One region of the Nodularia chucula CCY0103 genome, then DNA from elsewhere that is predicted to be linked to it. Evidence: predicted binding sites of a transcription regulator. Region 1 holds the regulator's gene; the other holds the start of a gene.
The links. The regulator NtcA, encoded in region 1, controls nitrogen genes in cyanobacteria. The targets are predictions, from matches to a motif close to TNTGTANNNNNNNNTACANA.
Positions count from the first base shown of each region.

Region 2: a site for NtcA is predicted at 4,359-4,378, ahead of ACM0OP_RS07220 (Glu/Leu/Phe/Val family dehydrogenase). Genes of this name have one in related genera too.

Region 1 is NZ_CAWUOL010000080.1:4,430-18,479, forward strand. It holds gene fabI (enoyl-ACP reductase FabI) at 1-298, opposite strand, end outside; gene ntcA (global nitrogen regulator NtcA) at 674-1,345, shown strand; gene ACM0OP_RS18540 (DUF3084 domain-containing protein) at 1,534-2,940, shown strand; gene ACM0OP_RS18545 (pre-16S rRNA-processing nuclease YqgF) at 3,056-3,496, shown strand; gene ACM0OP_RS18550 (DUF3146 family protein) at 3,518-3,781, opposite strand; gene pdxH (pyridoxamine 5'-phosphate oxidase) at 3,871-4,512, shown strand; gene ACM0OP_RS18560 (DUF3153 domain-containing protein) at 4,640-5,542, opposite strand; gene ACM0OP_RS18565 (tetratricopeptide repeat protein) at 5,586-6,113, opposite strand; gene ACM0OP_RS18570 (lytic transglycosylase domain-containing protein) at 6,502-8,718, shown strand; gene tatC (twin-arginine translocase subunit TatC) at 8,785-9,579, shown strand; gene ACM0OP_RS18580 (tRNA-binding protein) at 9,576-9,911, shown strand; gene plsY (glycerol-3-phosphate 1-O-acyltransferase PlsY) at 9,989-10,669, opposite strand; gene ACM0OP_RS18590 (DUF3086 domain-containing protein) at 10,735-11,955, opposite strand; gene ACM0OP_RS18595 (DUF3119 family protein) at 12,042-12,473, opposite strand; gene ACM0OP_RS18600 (MlaE family lipid ABC transporter permease subunit) at 12,562-13,359, opposite strand; gene ACM0OP_RS18605 (hypothetical protein) at 13,755-14,050, shown strand, end outside.
Region 2 is NZ_CAWUOL010000016.1:43,646-49,095, reverse strand. It holds gene ACM0OP_RS07245 (hypothetical protein) at 1-313, shown strand, start outside; gene rbsK (ribokinase) at 450-1,385, shown strand; gene ACM0OP_RS07235 (nucleoside deaminase) at 1,526-1,957, opposite strand; partial or broken gene ACM0OP_RS07230 (nucleoside hydrolase) at 1,974-2,185, shown strand; gene ACM0OP_RS07225 (hypothetical protein) at 2,441-2,782, shown strand; gene ACM0OP_RS07220 (Glu/Leu/Phe/Val family dehydrogenase) at 2,986-4,275, opposite strand; gene ACM0OP_RS07215 (carotenoid oxygenase family protein) at 4,432-5,450, opposite strand, start outside.

The DNA of each region.
Region 1 (14,050 bases):
TATTGGCGAAGGCTAGACAGTGGATGAGAATGTCTAATTTTCCCCACTGGTCGCGCACGGCTTCAAAGGTGGATTGCACCTGTGCGTCATCTTGGACATTACAGGGAACAAATAAGCTGGGGTTGAGAGGTTCTACTAATTCCGCCACCTTTTTCTCCATTTTCCCACGCTCATCTGGGAGGTAGGTAATACCCAAGTTAGCGCCGGCTTTATGCAGTTGTTGAGCAATGCCCCAGGCGATGGAACGGTTATTGGCAATTCCTGTAACTAAGGCGTTTTTTCCAGTCAGATTTAGCATACAAAATTTAAATGTGATCAATTATTAGGAGCATACTAGAATCTGACGCGAGTTTGTCTTCATTGTCGAGATCATTTGCCAAAATCGTGATCAAAATCAACCTTTTATGAAAAGTTTCTCCAGATAATCCTGAAGAGATTCTCAAGATATCGTGAATTTTTTCCTAAAAAACCTGATGACCAGAACTGTGTAAGTACTTATAACAACTACTAGCTAAAAACAGCAAAAATTATGTATCATTGTGAACAAATAGCTATGAAGTTATGGGTTTAAGTATAGGAATGCACAGAAAGGTTGACGGTGCTTTATTGATTTTTCAGGTGTATTCTTAGGTAATCAGTTTTTGTTTTTCCGGCATTGGGTAGGGGAAGGGAGATGATCGTGACACAAGACAAAGCCCTAGCAAATGTATTTCGCCAGATGGCAACGGGGGCATTTCCTCCAGTTGTAGAAACGTTTGAACGCAATAAAACAATATTTTTTCCCGGCGATCCTGCTGAACGAGTTTATTTTCTTTTGAAGGGTGCTGTGAAACTTTCCAGGGTATATGAGGCAGGAGAGGAAATAACGGTAGCACTGCTACGGGAAAATAGTGTTTTTGGTGTGTTGTCATTACTGACGGGAAACAAGTCCGATAGGTTTTACCATGCAGTGGCTTTTACACCTGTAGAGTTACTGTCAGCGCCAATTGAACAAGTAGAGCAAGCCTTAAAGGAAAATCCAGAATTATCAATGTTGATGCTGCGAGGCCTTTCTTCGCGGATTTTACAGACGGAGATGATGATTGAAACCTTGGCTCACCGCGATATGGGTTCTAGGTTGGTGAGTTTTTTGTTAATTCTTTGCCGTGATTTTGGTGTTCCTTCGACAGATGGGATTACGATTGATCTGAAATTATCTCATCAGGCGATCGCCGAAGCAATTGGTTCCACACGAGTCACTGTCACTCGCTTATTAGGAGACTTGCGAGAGAAACAAATGATTTCTATCCACAAAAAGAAGATTACTGTGCATAAACCTGTTACGTTGAGTAAGCAGTTTACCTAGAACTATGGGAGATGGGATGGCAAATGTTGTGTTCTGGAAAATTACACCCATAGCTGGAGAAAAATCTAAAATTATGATTAATTTCCGGTATTGCCTATCTCCCATCCTCTACAAGATCATCATTGAAAGTAGTAGGCTGTATCTGGACGCATTATGCCTCCGACACCTGAAGTGAACGATAGCTCACAATGACCACCGGGTACATCCTGATAGCGGCAATTTTAATTTTGGGGGGCGTAATCGCCACCGTGGGCGATCGCATTGGCACACGGGTGGGTAAAGCACGCCTCTCACTGTTTAACCTACGTCCGAAAAAAACTGCTGTATTGGTAACGATATTTACAGGCGGATTAATTTCGGCTTCCACATTAGGGATATTATTTGCGGCTGATGAAGGCTTGCGCCAAGGTGTATTTGAGTTAGAAGATATTCAAAAAGACCTGAGAAATCAGAGGGAACAGTTGAAAGTTGCCGAAACCGAAAAAAGTCAAGTAGAAACAGAATTAAATACAGCTAGACTGGAACAAAGCAAAGCAGAGCAAAAGTTACAGGTAATTAACAAGTCTTTGCAAGCTGCAAATGCTAAACAACAAGCAACCGCAACTCAACTTAAAAGTACCCAAAGCCAATTAGGTGCAGTAGTCAATCAGTATCAAGAGGCTTTAACAGAACTGCAAAGCGTTTATGACCAAAGAGAGGCATTGCAGGGAGCTATTGAAGAACTGAAGGCAGAACGAGAACGAGTCTATGTAGAAGCTCAAAAAGCCATTGATGAGGCTAAAATAGCCGTTGACGAGCGCGATGGCAAAATAGCTGAACTTGATGGCATGATTAAACAACGTAATCAAGAAATTACGGCGCGAGAAGAAGTGATAGCCCTGAGAGAGTCTCGCCTCAAAGAATTGGAAAGACAACAGAATTATTTAGAGCAAGAAGTCGCCAGACTAGAAAAATTTTATCAGTCTTACCGTGACCTGCGTTTAGGTAAATTAGCGTTAGTTCGTAATCAAGTTTTGGCTGCCAATGTGGTTCGTGTCAATCAACCTAGTGCAGCCCAGAAAGTAGTTGTGCAGCTTTTGCAAACAGCTAACCAAAATGCCAATATTCAATTAACTGAACCAGGGGAAATTCCAGCAAATAAGCAACTTCTACTGATTACCCCAGACAGAATAGAGCAATTGAGTCAACAGATTCAGGATGGGAGAGAATACGTTATCCGCATTTTTTCTGCTGGTAATTATGTGAGAGGCGAAAACCAGATAGAATTTTTTGCAGATGCTGCCCGCAATCAATTGGTATTTTCCGCAGGTGAAATACTAGCGACAAGTACGGCTGATCCCAAAATGATGACACCTTATCAGCTATCACAGCGATTGGATTTGCTGATTTCTGCCTCGGAATTTCGGGCGCGTAATGCTGGTATTGTCGAGGGTTTGTTAAGAGAAGGTTCTCATTTACGCTTTTATTTTCAACTTAGGCAGTATGATCAACCATTAGAAATCAAAGCCATAGCGATGGAAGATACCTATACAGCAGGACCTTTAAGAATTAGACTTTTAGCTTTAATTGATGGTGAAGTAGTTTTTAGCACTTAAAATTTACCCTGAGCAGACAGTTAAATAATTATTAAAAATCATTAAATAATCAAACGCTGACAATTAAATAGTTTCAAGCCTACTCCCTACTCCCTATTCCCTACTCCCCCCTATTATGACTTTCAGTGAATTTTCACCAACACAACCAGTGATCTTAGGTTTCGATCCCGGTAGAGATAAATGTGGTTTAGCAGTCATGGGATTAGATAGGCAATTATACTATCACCAAGTTGTGACAGCACCAAAGGCGATCGCCACCATTGAAACCCTGCGCCAACAGTTTCCCGTGTCCTTACTAGTCATGGGTAATCAAACCACCGCTAAACAGTGGAAACAGCAATTAAGCGCAGCATTGTTAGAGCAACTGAGCATCATTCTAGTAGATGAGCGCTACAGCACCTTAGAAGCACGCGATCGCTATTGGCAAATGTATCCCCCAAAAGGCCTAACCAAACTCCTCCCACAGGGCATGAGACAGCCACCCAGACCCATAGATGATATAGTTGCCCTCCTGTTAATTGAAAGATACCTAAATCGCCTCACCACCAATAATTAATCCTCAGCAAAGTGCTAATCACTAAAGTTCAGCCCTAATGGTAAAAGCATAATCGCCCCCCGGCTCCAACTTATAGTCCTGTTGTTCTAAAAAACGACCAAGAGGCTCTTTAATCAAAGCCCGACCTTGAGAAGGCTTAACAGACAATTCTCCTCGGCGAAAATGCCATTGGAAATGCCACTCAAAATTACCCGCACTAACTTCACCTTCAAGCAAGCCGAGTGGCCACGATTGACGGATAATTCTGACATGGGCAGTAGTTTCTGGAAGACGTTTGGCACTCACAATGCTTTGTGTCACGTGTGGGATAACAGCCCAATCAATAGGCTACTTCTTTTATTTACCAAACTTATTGAAAATAAACAAACTGACACATGGATAAAACCGTAGCCGACCTCCGCAAAGATTACACTTTAGAAGGTTTAAGCAAAACCGAAATTAACCCCAATCCTTTTATTCAATTTAAAAAATGGTTTGAACAAGCATTAGCAGCCCAACTACCTGAACCTAATGCCATGACTCTAGCCACAGCCACACCGGATGGTCAGCCCGCCGCCAGAATGGTGCTACTCAAAGATTTTGATGAACGAGGCTTTGTTTTATTCACCAACTACAACAGTCATAAAGGACAAGAACTAGCAACAAATCCCCAAGCCGCCCTAGTCTTTTGGTGGGCAGAATTAGAACGCCAAGTCAGAATTGTCGGAACAGTAGAGAAAATTTCCTCAAAACAGTCTGATAGCTACTTTGAAATGCGTCCCCCCAATAGTCGCTTAGGTGCTTGGGCTTCTAATCAAAGTGAAGTAATTGCTGGTAGGGAAGTGTTAGAACAACAATTGCAGGAATTTCAGCACAGATATGAAAATCAAGAAGTTCCTCGCCCACCCCATTGGGGAGGCTACCGTATTATTCCCAGCCAAATTGAGTTTTGGCAAGGTCGCCCCAGTCGTCTCCATGACCGCCTGCTATATACTCGCATCGATGACAGTTGGAAAATTCAGCGTTTGTCTCCGTGAAGAAGGGAGTGGGGACTGGGGACTGGGGACTGGGGACTGGGGACTGGGGACTGGGGACTGGGTATTGGGAAGTAACAATCTTTCCCCCCACACCTCCCACACTTCCCACACCTCCCACACTCCTGCCTTACTTAGTGACTGCTACCTTGGTATCAGAGACAAATTGCACTCTGGGGTCTGGCATAAAACGATATCTTAAGTAAATTCCTCCCCAGATAAACAGGATAATTAACAAACCACCAATACCCAGAGGACTAGGCAACCAGAACACTACTTCTATATGGTTGAGTTGCCCTGCTTTCATCTGCCAGACTAATTCCTTGCCTTGCTTTTGCGGCTGGATAGCAGTTGCGGTTTTTTGAATATTTCTGGCTCCCCAAGGGGTGGTTAAGCTAAATTTTAAGTCGAGAATTGATGCTGTATCTGAGAGGACATTACCCCTGCTGGCAATTAATGAGAGCGATCGCAAGTCTAAATCATAAATTAAGCGATTTCTCACCAGCAGCAGAAAATTATTTTGCGCGATGATTAAATTAGATTCAATTTGCGGTAGTTCCGATGCCGATCCTTTCTTAACAGTCTGGGCTGTTTGATTAGTACGAGAGTTAAAAAAATCATTAAATTTTTCTTGCAACTCTTGTCCATTACTAAAAGGAATTTTCACGATAATTTCTTCTGAAGAAATTCGTTTTGTTGTCCCTTCTAGTTGACGAGTGCGGCGTTCTATACTGTGTAACCATTCATAGACATAATCGCCACTAAAGTTGGTGAGTCGTTCTGCTAACTTAATATGCTGTACTATTTCCCCACGATTGGAGTTTTTGAAGTTTACCCCTGCATCGTAATCAACACAACCAGTTAGTAGCAGTGATGTTAGCACCACCAGCCACAAAACCGGATTTTTGAGCGGAAATATGCTATTCATCAGATTTTTAGTCGTCACTTTGATCAATAAACCTATTCTGCTCAGAACAAAACTTAATCCCCTGATAAATCTGAGCAAAATCTTCCGCAAATTAGAATAATTCATCTATATATGTCCCAAAAAGTCAAATGTTTGTAACTAATCTTGACTAAAAACTCAACCAAGTTAAATAGAATATTGTTAACACAATAACAATTAGTGCTACCCAAATAAAGCGATTATCTTGAGTATTAACTTGGCTCAAATCCACTAATTCTGGTTCATTAGGTTGGGAAGGAGAAGATTTCTGGGGCTGGGCTGCGGCACGAATTTTACGCTCATTATCAGACAATGTTCCTAAATCTGGGATTTCCGTCATCCATTCACTGGGACGTTGCAGTTTAGGCGCTTTTAAAATGTACAGTAACTGCTTGGCTTGCTTACTAGTTTCTGGGAAAGGATGGCGTTGCAATTGTTGACATAGGGTGATAGCTTCTTCAGTCCTTCCGGCGGCTTCGTAGGCTGTCACTAGCCAAATTTCTACCTCACCCCCAAGGGGAGAATTTCGAGATAAAAGAGCGCTGGCTTTTTCCAAATTTTCTACAGCTTCTCGATACTTGCCATTTTCAAAGTTAATTTTTCCAGCCTGATAAAGACTTTTGGCGATTTCTAGACTTTCGTTACTCAGGTTCTGCATACTAATCAGCACGGCTTTGATATCTTGCTATATGTTAGTACGCTTTGTTTTTTTAGCTGACTATCGTAGGTTGTTCCTCGCTGATTTCCAGCTACAGGGCTGTCAAACTCCCAGGATATTTAGGTGAATTAGTCCGGTTTTATGGGCGAAATTGGCTAAAATTTGGACAAAATCTATACAAAAATCAATAGAGGAGAAATTTTGCCAGTTTCGGTAAAATGCTAAAAGCCTTAATTAATCTCCTGAAGGATTGTAACGTTGATAGCAAAAACGTTAAAAGATATGAGGTGCAATTAGTCGTATTGCTATAAAATACACCTTAAATAGCATCGAAAATTACAAAAATCGACCAAAAACCTTACCATCTAGCTGTCACCAGTAAGTATTCATGCTGAAAAAAATGCAAAAAAAACACATCACTCTCATTGTTTGTGCGGCACTGTTTGCCTTTTCAGCTGGGGCAGTTGTATCAGCACCTGAAATTGCCAAACATTTCGGAGGATGGTTGAATGTGGTGGGAAATGCGCCGGAACAAATCTCTACAGCTAATCAAGCTAATTCCGACGTATTTCCACTATTATCATTGTCTCCACAGGAAAGGGCTGAGAAATTAGAAGCTATTGCTAATGGTTCTAGTTCACCAGAGAGAGAACGCGCTCGTTATTTGTTAGCTAGTGATTTAATTAATGTCAGAGAGGCAGACAAGGCTTTAAGTTTGTTGCAAGGATTAGAAAGAACTTATCCTAGTCTTGGCCCTTATATTTTATTGAAACAGGCACAGGCAGAAGATATCTTGGGTGAGAGTGGTAAAGCTTCAGATTTGCGACAAAGGGTATTGCGAGAGTATCCCAATGAGGCGGGAAAGGCTAAAGCTCTGTATATGATTGCACTTCCTGAACATCAGGATACAGCGATCGCCGAATTTCCGTCTAATCCTCTGACCTGGGATATTATTGACAAACGGTTACAAGAAAATCCCAATCAACCAGATTTAAGGTTAATTTTAGGGCAATATGCCTTTAATAGAGCTGGTATTGTGGGGGTGTTAGATCAACTGGTGAAACAGCCTAATCTCACAGCTGAACAATGGGAAATTGTGGGTACTGCTTATTGGGAAAATAATCAATTTGCTAAAGCTGGAGAGGCTTATGTGGCAGCACCGGAATCACCCCGTAATCTTTACCGCGCGGCTAGGGGGATACAGATAGGAGGTCAGCAACAGGAAAAGGCGATCGCCATCTATAATCAATTAGTGCAAAAATTCCCCGATGCTAGCGAAAGCGGACTAGCTTTATTACGTTTGTCAGAACTGGCCAGCAGCCGTCAAGATGCTTTAGTCTACCTGGAGCGGATTATTACTAATTATCCCCAACAAGCAAGTAGAGCCGTAGTAGAAAAAGCCAGAATTTACGAAGGACTGAAAAACCCAGCCGCAGCTCAACAGGCTTGGCAATTGTTATTAACTGAATATGGTAGCTCTAATCACGCCGCCGAGTATCGCTGGAACAAAGCCCAAGAGCAAGCCAAAGCGAACAATTATGCCGCCGCTTGGGAATGGGCGCAACCAATCGCTACGGATAACCATAGCAGTATTTTGGCTCCCAGAGCAGGTTTTTGGGTAGGTAAATGGGCAACGAGATTAGGAAATGCCGCAGAAGCCAAATCTGCCTATGAGTATGTACTAAGTAATTTTCCTTACTCTTACTATGCTTGGCGTTCAGCTGTCAGCTTGGGGCTGAATGTGGGCAACTTTGACACTGTGCGCGACTTACAACCAGAAGTAATTCCCCATCAACGTCCAGTTCCTCCCGCCGGTTCAGAAACCTTTAAAGAACTGTATTTGCTAGGTGAAGACCGGGATGCTTGGTTGCAATGGGAAACAGAATTTTTGAATAAAACCCAGCCCACCGTAGCTGAACAATTTACGGAAGGATTAATTCGATTAACTAGGGGACAAAATCTCTCAGCCATTAACCTGATTTCTCGCTTAGAAGACCGGGAAACACCGGAGGAACAAGCGGAATATCAGGCTTTGAGTAAACAAGTGACTTATTGGCAAGCCCGCTATCCTTTTCTGTATCGCCAGGAAATTAAAAAATGGTCTGGGGAACGGCAGTTAAATTCTTTACTGGTGATTGGCTTGATGCGTCAGGAGTCGATGTTTGAGCCAAAAATTAGATCCGTTGTCGGCGCGACTGGTTTAATGCAGATTATGCCCAGTACAGGTGAATGGATTGCTCCTCAAATTAACTTAGATACCAAAAATCTCAACTTAGAAGACCCCAACGAAAATATTAATTTGGGAACTTGGTATTTAGACTATACCCATCGGCAGTATAACAATGACTCCATGTTAGCGATCGCCAGTTATAATGCTGGCCCTGGCAACGTCGCCCGGTGGCTGCGGACTATCGGGAAAAATGACCCAGATGATTTTGTCGAAGACATTCCCTTTAATGAAACTAAAAATTATGTCCGCCAAGTATTTGGCAACTACTGGAACTATTTGCGACTTTACAACCCAGAAATGTCCGCCAAAGTAGCCCAATATTCCGATGCACATACCCAATTAACCCAAAGACCATCACAATCTTCATCGAACTAAAAACATAGTTAAGTCGTTCCTTAGCCGGATACAATAGTTAACAAATGTTGCCTATTAAGCTGACTCATGACACCCTTACAAGATGTTGAAGCTGTAACTACTCCTGAAATACCACAGGAGGAATACGGCAACTCAGAAATGAATGCGCTCAATGACTTTCCCGATGAAGTGGAAATGTCACTCTTTGACCATCTAGAAGAGTTAAGACAACGGATTTTCTATTCTCTCATTGCTGTCGTAGTGGGTATGGTTGGCTGTTTTTTAGCCGTGAAGCCAATTGTGAAATTACTAGAAGTCCCAGCCCAGGGGGTAAAATTTCTCCAACTTGCTCCGGGAGAATATTTCTTTGTCTCCATCAAAGTCGCAGGGTACAGTGGCTTGGTACTTTCTAGCCCCTTCATTCTCTACCAAATTCTTCAGTTCATTCTCCCCGGACTAACTCGTCGAGAACGGCGCTTCATTGGTCCCATTGTTTCGGGTTCCACTGTATTATTTTTCGCTGGGTTAGTATTTGCCTATTTACTGCTGATACCCGCAGCCTTGAATTTTTTCATTAGCTATGGTGAAGATGTAGTAGACCAACTGTGGTCAATTGATAAATACTTTGAATTTGTGCTGCTACTGTTATTTAGCACTGGTCTAGCATTTCAAATTCCCATTATCCAACTATTACTAGCTAACTTAGGAATTGTCTCTTCTACAAAAATGATTTCCGGTTGGCGGTTTGTCATTATGGGAGCAGTAGTTCTCGGCGCTGTCCTTACCCCTTCCACTGACCCCCTGACCCAAAGTTTATTAGCAGGAGCAGTCTTAGGACTATACTTTGGTGGTATTGGTCTAGTGAAACTCACAGGTAAATGACACAAATCAATTATGCTGACTTTGAAAAAGTAGAAATCCGTGTAGGGAAAATTATCAAAGTTGCCGATTTTCCCCAAGCACGAAAACCAGCTTACAAATTGTGGATAGATTTCGGTGATTTGGGCGTAAAAAAATCAAGCGCCCAGATTACTAAACTTTACTCTTTAGAACAGTTAAACAATAGATTAATCTTGGCTGTGACTAATTTTCCCCCTCGCCAAATCGCTGATTTCATGTCAGAAGTCTTAGTCTTAGGCGTAGTTGTAGAAAATGGCGAAGTTGTGTTAATTCAACCAGATAAAAATGTACCATTGGGTCAAAGAATTTCATAGTCGAGAAAAAACTACAAAATTATCTGCGTTTATCTGCGTCCATCTGCGTTTACCTCACTTGAATGGAAATTGCTCTATCAGCCATCAACAGCTTTTTCCGGTGCTAACTTCTGACCAATTTTAGGTTCCATACCTGCAAGCAAACGCTCAATATTACCACGATGACGTAAAATTACATACAATCCCCCAGCAATGCCAAAGAGAATATAAGGTAGTGGTTGATGTAGAACTAACATCAAAATCGGCACTGCGATCGCACCAGTAATAGAACTCAATGATACAATTCGGGATACAGCAATACATAGACCAAAAACAGCTGCTGTCGCTAAACCCACTTGCCAATTCATGGCTAATAAAATTCCTAAACTAGTAGCCACAGACTTACCACCAGAAAAGCCCAAAAAGATAGATTTACTGTGTCCCAAAATGGCGCATAAACCAGATAAAGTAATGAGCCAGGGTTGCCAAACGAGAATATCTACCTGTGAGGGGATAAGATTTTCACTAGGAGCAAAAGAGAATAACCAGTAAATGAGTGCGATCGCTAAAACACCCTTCAAGCAATCAACCAGTAAAACAAAAGCTCCCGGTCCCTTCCCCAAAGTCCTTAACACATTAGTTGCGCCAGTGGAACCAGAACCCACTTGGCGAATATCAATTCCCTGTAACTGCTTTCCAGCAATATAACCAGTGGGAAAAGAACCCAAAAAATAACTCAGGACTAAAGCAACACCACACAAACTCAACCAAATAGCCATAATTAATTAAAACTGAACAAATAGTTAAAAGCTCGTAGTGAGGACTTTAGTCCTCGCCATCTCATCTAAAAATCATCATTGTAATTTCGCACAGTTTTAGGGTCAGGAGCGAACGCCAACCATAAAGGAAATTGCAACATGGCTAAACTAATTTGTTCTTCCGAATCATCAATGATAATTAAAGGTAATTGATTAGCCTTAACCAGTCGGTCAGCTTTCACCGCCAAAGCATCAGGGGTTTCAAACAAACCCACACCTTTATCCGGGCCAAAATCTGGGCGACCAATTCCTAAACAGTCTTGTAAACCGCGCCGCCATTCACCCAAACGTTCTGGAGAATTAGCTAAAACCAAAGTGCGGATACGGTCGCCATATAACCTGTGTAAAATAGAAGCCACCGCCGCAGCAATCAAAATATTTTGTACTCGGCTACCCATAGTTCGCAAAGCACCCCGTCCACCTTGGTTAAAGAACCAATCACTCACACGTTCCGCATGGACAGGTTCAAAAGTCCGGCGCAATTGCCAAGGCGGACCATAATAATCTGGTTTATTACGATATTGGTCAATCAAGCGGCGAATTTTATTTGTAGTCTCTTGAAACTGCTGCTGGGCAAATTGTGGTGTTCCTGGCTGTGTTTCAGGTGGTTTCACCTCCCGGACAACAGATTTTACCGGTTCTACAATCACTGGTGGTGTCAGTTGCAATTGCTCGGCTGACATAGCCAAATCCTGTAAACTACCCGTGAGATAATCTTTAAACCCCTGGACTCGAATAGCTAAATCTTGGGATGTTCCCGCAAAAGTGGTTCGCATTTCATTCCGGATGCGTTCTTGGCGGCGTTCTAGCTGTTCCACAGAAATTTGCAAAGCTTGTTTCCGTTGTTCTAAGTCCACCAGGGACTCTTTTACAAGTTTTCCTAAAGAAATTTGAGTTTCACTAATTTGTTTCTGAAGGGTTTGATAAGACCCCTTGAGATTAGCTATTTCCGCCTTCAGAGATGCTTCTGTGCGTTGTAACTCAGCCAATTTCTCTGGTGAATTATCTGGTAATTCCGACTCCACCACAGGAGTTGCTATTTCTGAATCAACCGCAAATTGAATATCTGCCACTTCTGGATCAGATATGATTGGCTCAATATGGGGATGATTTGGTTCTGTGTCAGTAGATGGAATTTCCATAACTGACTCTACAACAGATGATTTTTCTTCCTGGGGTTTTTCTGGTTCAATTTGTTCCAACCACTCATCAATCTGTTCTGGGTTTTGAGATTCCTCTGGGTTCATAAATAATAATGCAATTCCTAAATGATGCCAAAAATAACTTTCAAAAATATAGTCTAAATGCTAAATCACAGAACTGAGAACAGCACTCATATCCTGGGACAACGAGATTCTAAGCAAGACTGTAGGGTTTTGGGGTCAAACAAAATGGGTAAAAAGTGAATGCTGTTGACTTCCTTAAAATAAAACAAGATGGGGATTATATTCCAGAATATCCGCCAATTTTGCCATTCTGAATAGGGAAAACGCCGCAATAATTTTTTCCCTCTGTAAATATCTAAGTCTGTAGCAGTAAATTGTAACCGGATTGTTACAGTTTGCAACAGGAGAAATAAACCCAACAGTCCTATGACTACTCCTACCCACAGCTGCACCAGCAGTATGGGAACAGCAAGAATTATCAACACAATAGGGATATTGTAACTAGGCTGGAGTTCTACTGTTGATGTAGATTCAGGTGATGTAGATTCAGGTGCAAATGAACTGGTCACAGTTTCTGATCCTGTTTTATTGGTAGACATCTATTTTAATTTTAAGAGTGATTGGTCATTGGTCGTTGGTCATGAGGAAATAACAGTCTTACCTCTCTAGTCCCTCCGTCCCTCCACTTCAAAACCCTTGCAGCAATGAACTTCCCGTTCCTTGAAACATTAACCATGAGAGAAAAAAGTTGCTGATAAATATAATGAGCAAGGAAGTGACAACAGCAGTGGTGGTTGATTGTCCCACACCTTTGGCTCCTCCTTTAGTAGTCAAACCCCAACTGCAACCAATAACAGCGATTAACAAGCCAAAGCAACCGGCTTTAATTAAGGCGCTGAGAATATCCCAAATACCGACAAGGTTACGAGCTGAATCTAAAAACACACTATCGGGAATACCATAGAGATTGGTGGCAATAATTAAACCTCCTAATATCCCTGTGATCAAAGACAGCAGGGTTAAAATAGGCAGCATTAAGCAGCAAGCCAGTAGGCGCGGGATAACTAAGTAATCAATTGGGTCAGTTTTTAAGATAAATAAAGCGTCGATTTGCTCGGTAACTCGCATCGTCCCTATTTCGGCTGCGAATGCTGAACCGACTCTTCCCGCCAAAACTACGGCGGTGAGTACGGGTGATAATTCTCTTGTTAATGCTACAGCTAGGACTCCGCCTACCAGATTACTCGCGCCAAAGTTAATAAACTCCCGCGCTACTTGAATAGTAAATACTGCGCCCACAAATATAGCTGTTAATAGGGTAATAAATACCGAATCTGGGCCGACAGATGCCATTTGCTCTATAGTATTGCGCCAATTAATTTTTCCTTTCAAGAGGTGAACAATGACTTGTCCACCGAGGAAAACCGCCGCCAGGAGTCGCTGACTCCAAGCGCCTAAACCAGATTTGGATTTACGCTCACTCAATGTTTTGTGGTTAACTACTTCACTGCATTAAGAATAACGGATGTCTGTTGTTTAGGGGAATCAGTTATTGCTCAATGGGAAACACAATTTTCCTGTCTCGACCCAAAAAGATTAACTTAATTTAAACCTCATCTCAGAAAGTAAAGTTGTGTCACTGCTGTGTATGCAGGATAATTAGGCAAGGTTACAGGGGAAAAACCTTTGTTTAGCCTGGGTTTGGGGGGATTTTACCCTTTTGAGGCGGCAAATCCTTTTACGTGACAAGTGTCGGTTTATTTTAACTAAAACTTAAGATTTTTGACATATCTCCTGTTGGGGACCGATCGCACGTATTCTGGAAGATGAGATATTTGGTTTTCAGCGATTGTTCACCTTATCAACGGAGCCTGCGATAAATGTCTGTTTTCACCAACTTTCTCCGCTCTCTACTGCTAACGATGTTTTTTAGTTTTATTGCGCCCATGTCCTTAGTCGGTGGTGTATTATTCTTTTTACCCCTGATTGGTCATTTTCCCGCTTTACAAGGAGCAACTGAATCCAGCACCACTCGCATTCTACATTTCCTCTCGATTTTCGGCAGTGGTAATCCCCTTCATGGTCTGGTGGTCATTAGTTTAACTTGTAGTTTTGTGGGGGCGCTATTTGATACTTACGCTTATTGCCGTTATCAAATTTTACGCATTGATTCTTA
Region 2 (5,450 bases), on a different contig from region 1:
TATATTTGGGATTCCTACAGTTATATTTTTTGTAGTTAAATATTTTAAATTTTTCTTAGATTTACCTAAGAATACACAATTTTTATTCTTCCTTGCCGGAACTGTTTATGTAAGCGGAGCGCTAGGTATGGAGATGCTAGGTGGGTTTTTTAGAGAATACTCTGGTCGGCTTAGTATGATTACGACAATTATCATTCTGATTGAAGAAGTCCTAGAAATGACAGGAATTGTGATTTTTATTTATGCGCTGCTCAATTATTTTAGCAGTTTCAAAGAAAGTATTAATCTCAAAGTTTATATATCTGATAAATGATAGGTCGAACTAAACCTCAACTTAAGCTGAATATTTAGGGTTTGAATGAATTAGAAACAGAGCTACTACCACAGGCTCAAACCTGCATCTATATCTAAACTGGCAAACAGATTAATTTGCGTGACTCTGGATAATTATGAGTATTATTGTCTTCGGCAGTATCAATATAGACTTAGTATCAACTACATCCCGCTTACCCATAGCAGGTGAAACAATATTAGGAGAAGACTTTTTCAAAATACCAGGAGGGAAAGGAGCAAATCAAGCCGTAGCATTAGCGAGATTAGAAATTCCAACGCAGATGGTAGGACGTGTCGGCGCACAAAGTTTTGGTGCTGAACTTGTCCAAAATTTGCAAGTTGCTGGTGTGCAAACTGAAAATATCTTCATCGATGAAACGGTAAGTTCTGGAGTTGCTATTATTACCGTAGATTATGCAGGTGAAAATCAAATTGTTGTCATTCCAGGTGCAAACGGAAGAGTTAATCAAGCAGATATAGAGCGATTATCCCACTTATTACCAACAGCTACCGCACTACTTTTACAATTAGAAATTCCCATTGATGCGGTAGTAGCAGCAGCCAAAGTTGCCAAAAATGCAAATATTCAAGTAATTTTAGATCCCGCACCCGCACAAGCAAATTTACCCGATGAACTATACCCATTAGTCGATATTATTACACCGAATGAAGTTGAAGCGGGGCAGTTGGTGGGTTTTCCTGTAGATAATCAGGAATCAGCAATTAAAGCAGCTAAAGTTTTATTACAAAGGGGTGTGAAATGTGCGATCGTTAAACTAGGTGCAAAAGGTGCTGTTTGCGTCACTGGTGAGGAAACATTTTTTGTCCCAGCTTTTTCAGTTCAAGCTGTTGACACCGTTGCTGCTGGCGATGCTTTCAATGGTGGTTTAGCTGCTGCACTTTATAGAGGATTTTCCTTACATCAGGCAATTATTTGGGGTTCAGCCGCCGGTGCTTTAGCCGCTACAAAATTAGGCGCACAAACTTCTTTACCTGATAAGTTAACCTTTGATTCTTTTTTGGAAGAAAGGGGAGTTGGGAGTAGGGAGTAGGGGGAAATTTTAACTTCTAAGAGGATGTTTGTAAAGTATCGATTATTACTAGCCCTGGCGACTAGAAGTCGCGGCTACACAAACTAAACCCGCCTGCGCGGGTTAAAAACCTTTAATGACTAATGACTAATGGCTAATGACTATTTCCCAATATCTTCATTCCATAGTTCGGGATTTGTTTCAATAAATTCGCTCATCATTTGTTCGCATTCATCAAGGTTGAGATCAATGACTTCTACACCGTGGGATACCATAAACTCTTTAGCACCGGGAAAGGTTCTCGATTCTCCGGCGATGACTTTTTTAATCCCAAATTGCACTACTGCACCAGCGCATAAATAGCACGGCATTAAGGTAGAGTAAAGTGTTGTACCTCTATAGCTACCAACTCGCCCAGCATTGCGGAGACAGTCTATTTCTGCGTGGGTGACGGGATCATCATCTTGTACACGTTTGTTGTGTCCTCTACCGAGAATCTTGCCATCTTTGACGAGAATAGAACCGATGGGTATCCCACCTTCTTTTCTACCTTGTTTTGCTTGTGCGATCGCAGCTTCCATAAATTCATCCATTTTTTAATTCTCCTATATGTCCAAACAACTTGTATTAATGGATCATGATGGCGGCGTTGATGATTATTTAGCAACCATGCTGCTGTTAAGGAGCATATCAAACTTTTAGGTATCGTCGTAACTCCAGCCGACTGCTACATTTAACCAGCCGTCAGTGCGACACGTAAAATCTTAGATTTAATCGAATTTTCCCACATCCCGGTGGCAGAAAGTGCAGTACATGGAATGTTTATTGGGATGCAATTGCCGCAGCGCGAGTATTGCAAACTGAAATTGAAATAATTATGTGTCCTACGGATGTCAAAGATAATTAACTATTTTTACGCATAATTACCCAAGATATTTACTAGAGATTAAGGATATAAAAAAACATCTGCCGTCAGTGAAGCAGAAGTTAGACAACTACTTTTATTGGGTGAAACAATGTTTTTGCATTTTGCATATATTGGACTGTGCTTGCTATCGATTGTTATATCTTTCTATGTGAAAACTCAACTTGAGAAATTTTTACAACAAAATACAGCGATCTCAGATGAAAAATCTCTAGAAGACTATAAAAATGTAGTACGTCTTAATATGTATGGAGCGCTGGCTCAAATAATTATACTTGTTGGTGCATTTGGTAGTTGTATCATTTCTCTTATTAACCAAGGTTTTGCAGGAGTATTTTCATTATTTCTATTAGGGTTTGCTTTTACTTTTGGGAAACAGGTAAGCACGCTTGAAGAAAAAGCGCGTACCTTAACTTGTGCAAACGTGGAATTAGAGCGTCAATACACAAAAATCTCTCATGTTTGGCAGAAAAAGGCTCTTCCTGATTTCTAAATTTGGCTCTTCTGTGTGTTAAATCATATCTATGTTGTAACATCACATACACACATACAATTAACGGCATTGCTGGCTGAATCAAACTACGAAATGCCAAAATTACCATTTTCTTTCTTCGTACCTTTGCGCCTTTGCGTGGTACATCATAGCCCCTCCTCGCTTGCGGGGAGGGGCTAGGGGTGGGGTTCTTGTATCTCACTTCAAGGATAAAGACCTCTATCAGCAAGCGCCTGTGCAACTCTACCCACACCCAAGGTATAAGCTGCTAAACGTAGAGGAATTTGCCTAATCTTTGACTGCTGAATCACGTGTTGATAGGCTTGCACCATTAACTTTTCCATTTCATGATTCACACGTTCCTCATCCCAAAACAGATAAGAAAGACCCTGCACCCATTCCAAATAACTAACAACAACACCCCCAGCATTAGCTAAAATATCTGGTAGCACGGTTACACCATGCGCTTCTAGAAATTGATTAGCTTCCAAAGTCACTGGACCATTAGCAGCTTCTGCGACAATGTGCGCTTGTACCAGATTCACATTTTCTTTGGTAATTTGATTCTCCAAAGCTGCTGGAATCAAAACATCGCAATCTAAAGTTAGTAAATCTGCATTGCTAATGGGTGTTGTTTGCGGAAAACCTGCAATACTTTTATTATTTTCGGCAGCGTAGGCTTTTAATGCTGGAATATCAAGACCATCTGGGGAATAAATACCCCCTGAACCTGTGGAGACAGCTAAAATCTTCGCTCCTGCTTCGTGTAATAATTCTGCTGCTGCACCTCCGACATTACCGAAACCTTGAATCACTACTCGCACTCCTGCAAGGGATTTACCTTGGGTGGCTAATGCCTCACGGACAATAATCATGACACCTCTGCCAGTGGCCATTTCTCTTCCCAAGGAACCACCAATAGAAAGGGGTTTACCAGTAACTACTCCGGGGACAGAATGACCAACGTTGACAGAATAAGTATCCATCATCCAAGCCATCTCACGGGCGGAAGTACCCATATCTGGGGCGGGTATATCTACAGAGGGACCAATATCTTTAATTAATTCGCTGATATAGCGGCGACTGATTCTTTCTAATTCTCCCACACTATAACTTTTGGGATTTATGGCTATCCCTCCCTTCGCACCGCCATAGGGTATACCCAATAACGCACATTTCCATGTCATCAACATGGCTAAGGCGGAAACTTCCCGCAATGTCACAGCCGGATGGTAACGAATCCCACCTTTATAGGGGCCTAAAATATCCGAGTGTTGTACCCGATGTCCGGCTAGAACTTGGATTTCACCATTATCTAGTTTCACGGGTATGGAAACTGTGACTACTTTGCGGGGATTACTGAGAATTGCCAATACACCTTGATCTAGCTTTAATTCTTTACCTGCTGCGTCTAAGTAACTACAAGCTTGATCAAATGGGCAAATGTGCGCTGGAGTAGCAGCTTCAAACGGTAAGGGAGATGTGAAAACCATAAAATCTTCTCCTAGTCGCGGTATCTTCGCGTACTGGATATGTATGAGATGATCTTATCCTAGACTGGAGAAAAAATGGTGATTTTGTAGTTTTTGTTACAATTTAATTTGTTAACGCAGAGGGGCGCGGAGGGAAGCGCAAAGGTTCGCGGAGTCTTAGATTTCGTTGGTGAAGTTGCCATGTAGTCCATAGGGAATATGATGTTTGAGATGCAGTCTGGCTACTGTACCTTTATTGAAGTTATTGGCATCTAAGATTACTAAGTCTGACCGATTATCTGTAGCATCATATACTAAGGCTAAGACCCAGCCATCATCTTCTTTTTGTGCATCTGGGCGGGGGACAAATATCGGCTCACCGATGAAACCACGGGGCGCAGCGCTCCAAAGTTGTCTTTCTCCAGATTTTAAATCGATTTTTAGTAATGCTTGCAGGGGAGCGTTACCTGTTTCCCCATGCGCTGCACCTATGTATAAATATTGGTAATCTCTTCCAACAAGCTCAGGATTTATACTGGGAAATTCACAACAGCGATTCTCAATCATTTTTTGGCAAACTTTCCCATTCTCAAGATTAATATGGAAGCGCCACAGTTGACCAGGTGATATTGCTTCAAAATTAACTTGGCGAAAGTCGCTGGCTGGTTCTACTTCTGGGAGTGTTTCGTAACAAATGGAGTCAATGACAATTTCATTATCTACTTCAAAAGCATTTGCGTGGTGAAATACAAAGCCTGACTGAGTTTCGAGAATTTTTACCCCTGCTTGAGTGTGACGGGGAATCACTATAATTTGAGTGGGTTGATTTGGCTGAAATTTGATACATTCTCCAGCCGCACGTATTCCCAAGGCTAAGGGTATGGGGTTAAAGGTGACGGGATTTTGAAAGAAAATACAGTAATTGGGAGTAATGACAAAATCGTGAATGAAACAGAAACCCGGAACACTATGAGCGTGTTTTCTGACAACTTTGCCGTCTGGGTTGAGTTCAAATATCGTAATTGTGGTGGATAGTCCGGGTTTAATGGAGAAATTTACTAGACAAGGTGCGCCACCGTCTTGGTTACAACTAGGGTCAAAGCGGGGATGGGCGCTGAAAGCTTCACCTGTTGAGAGTACACCATCGAAATATTCTTTACCTAAAGTTTCTAATGTCTGGGGGTCAAGTTGATGGG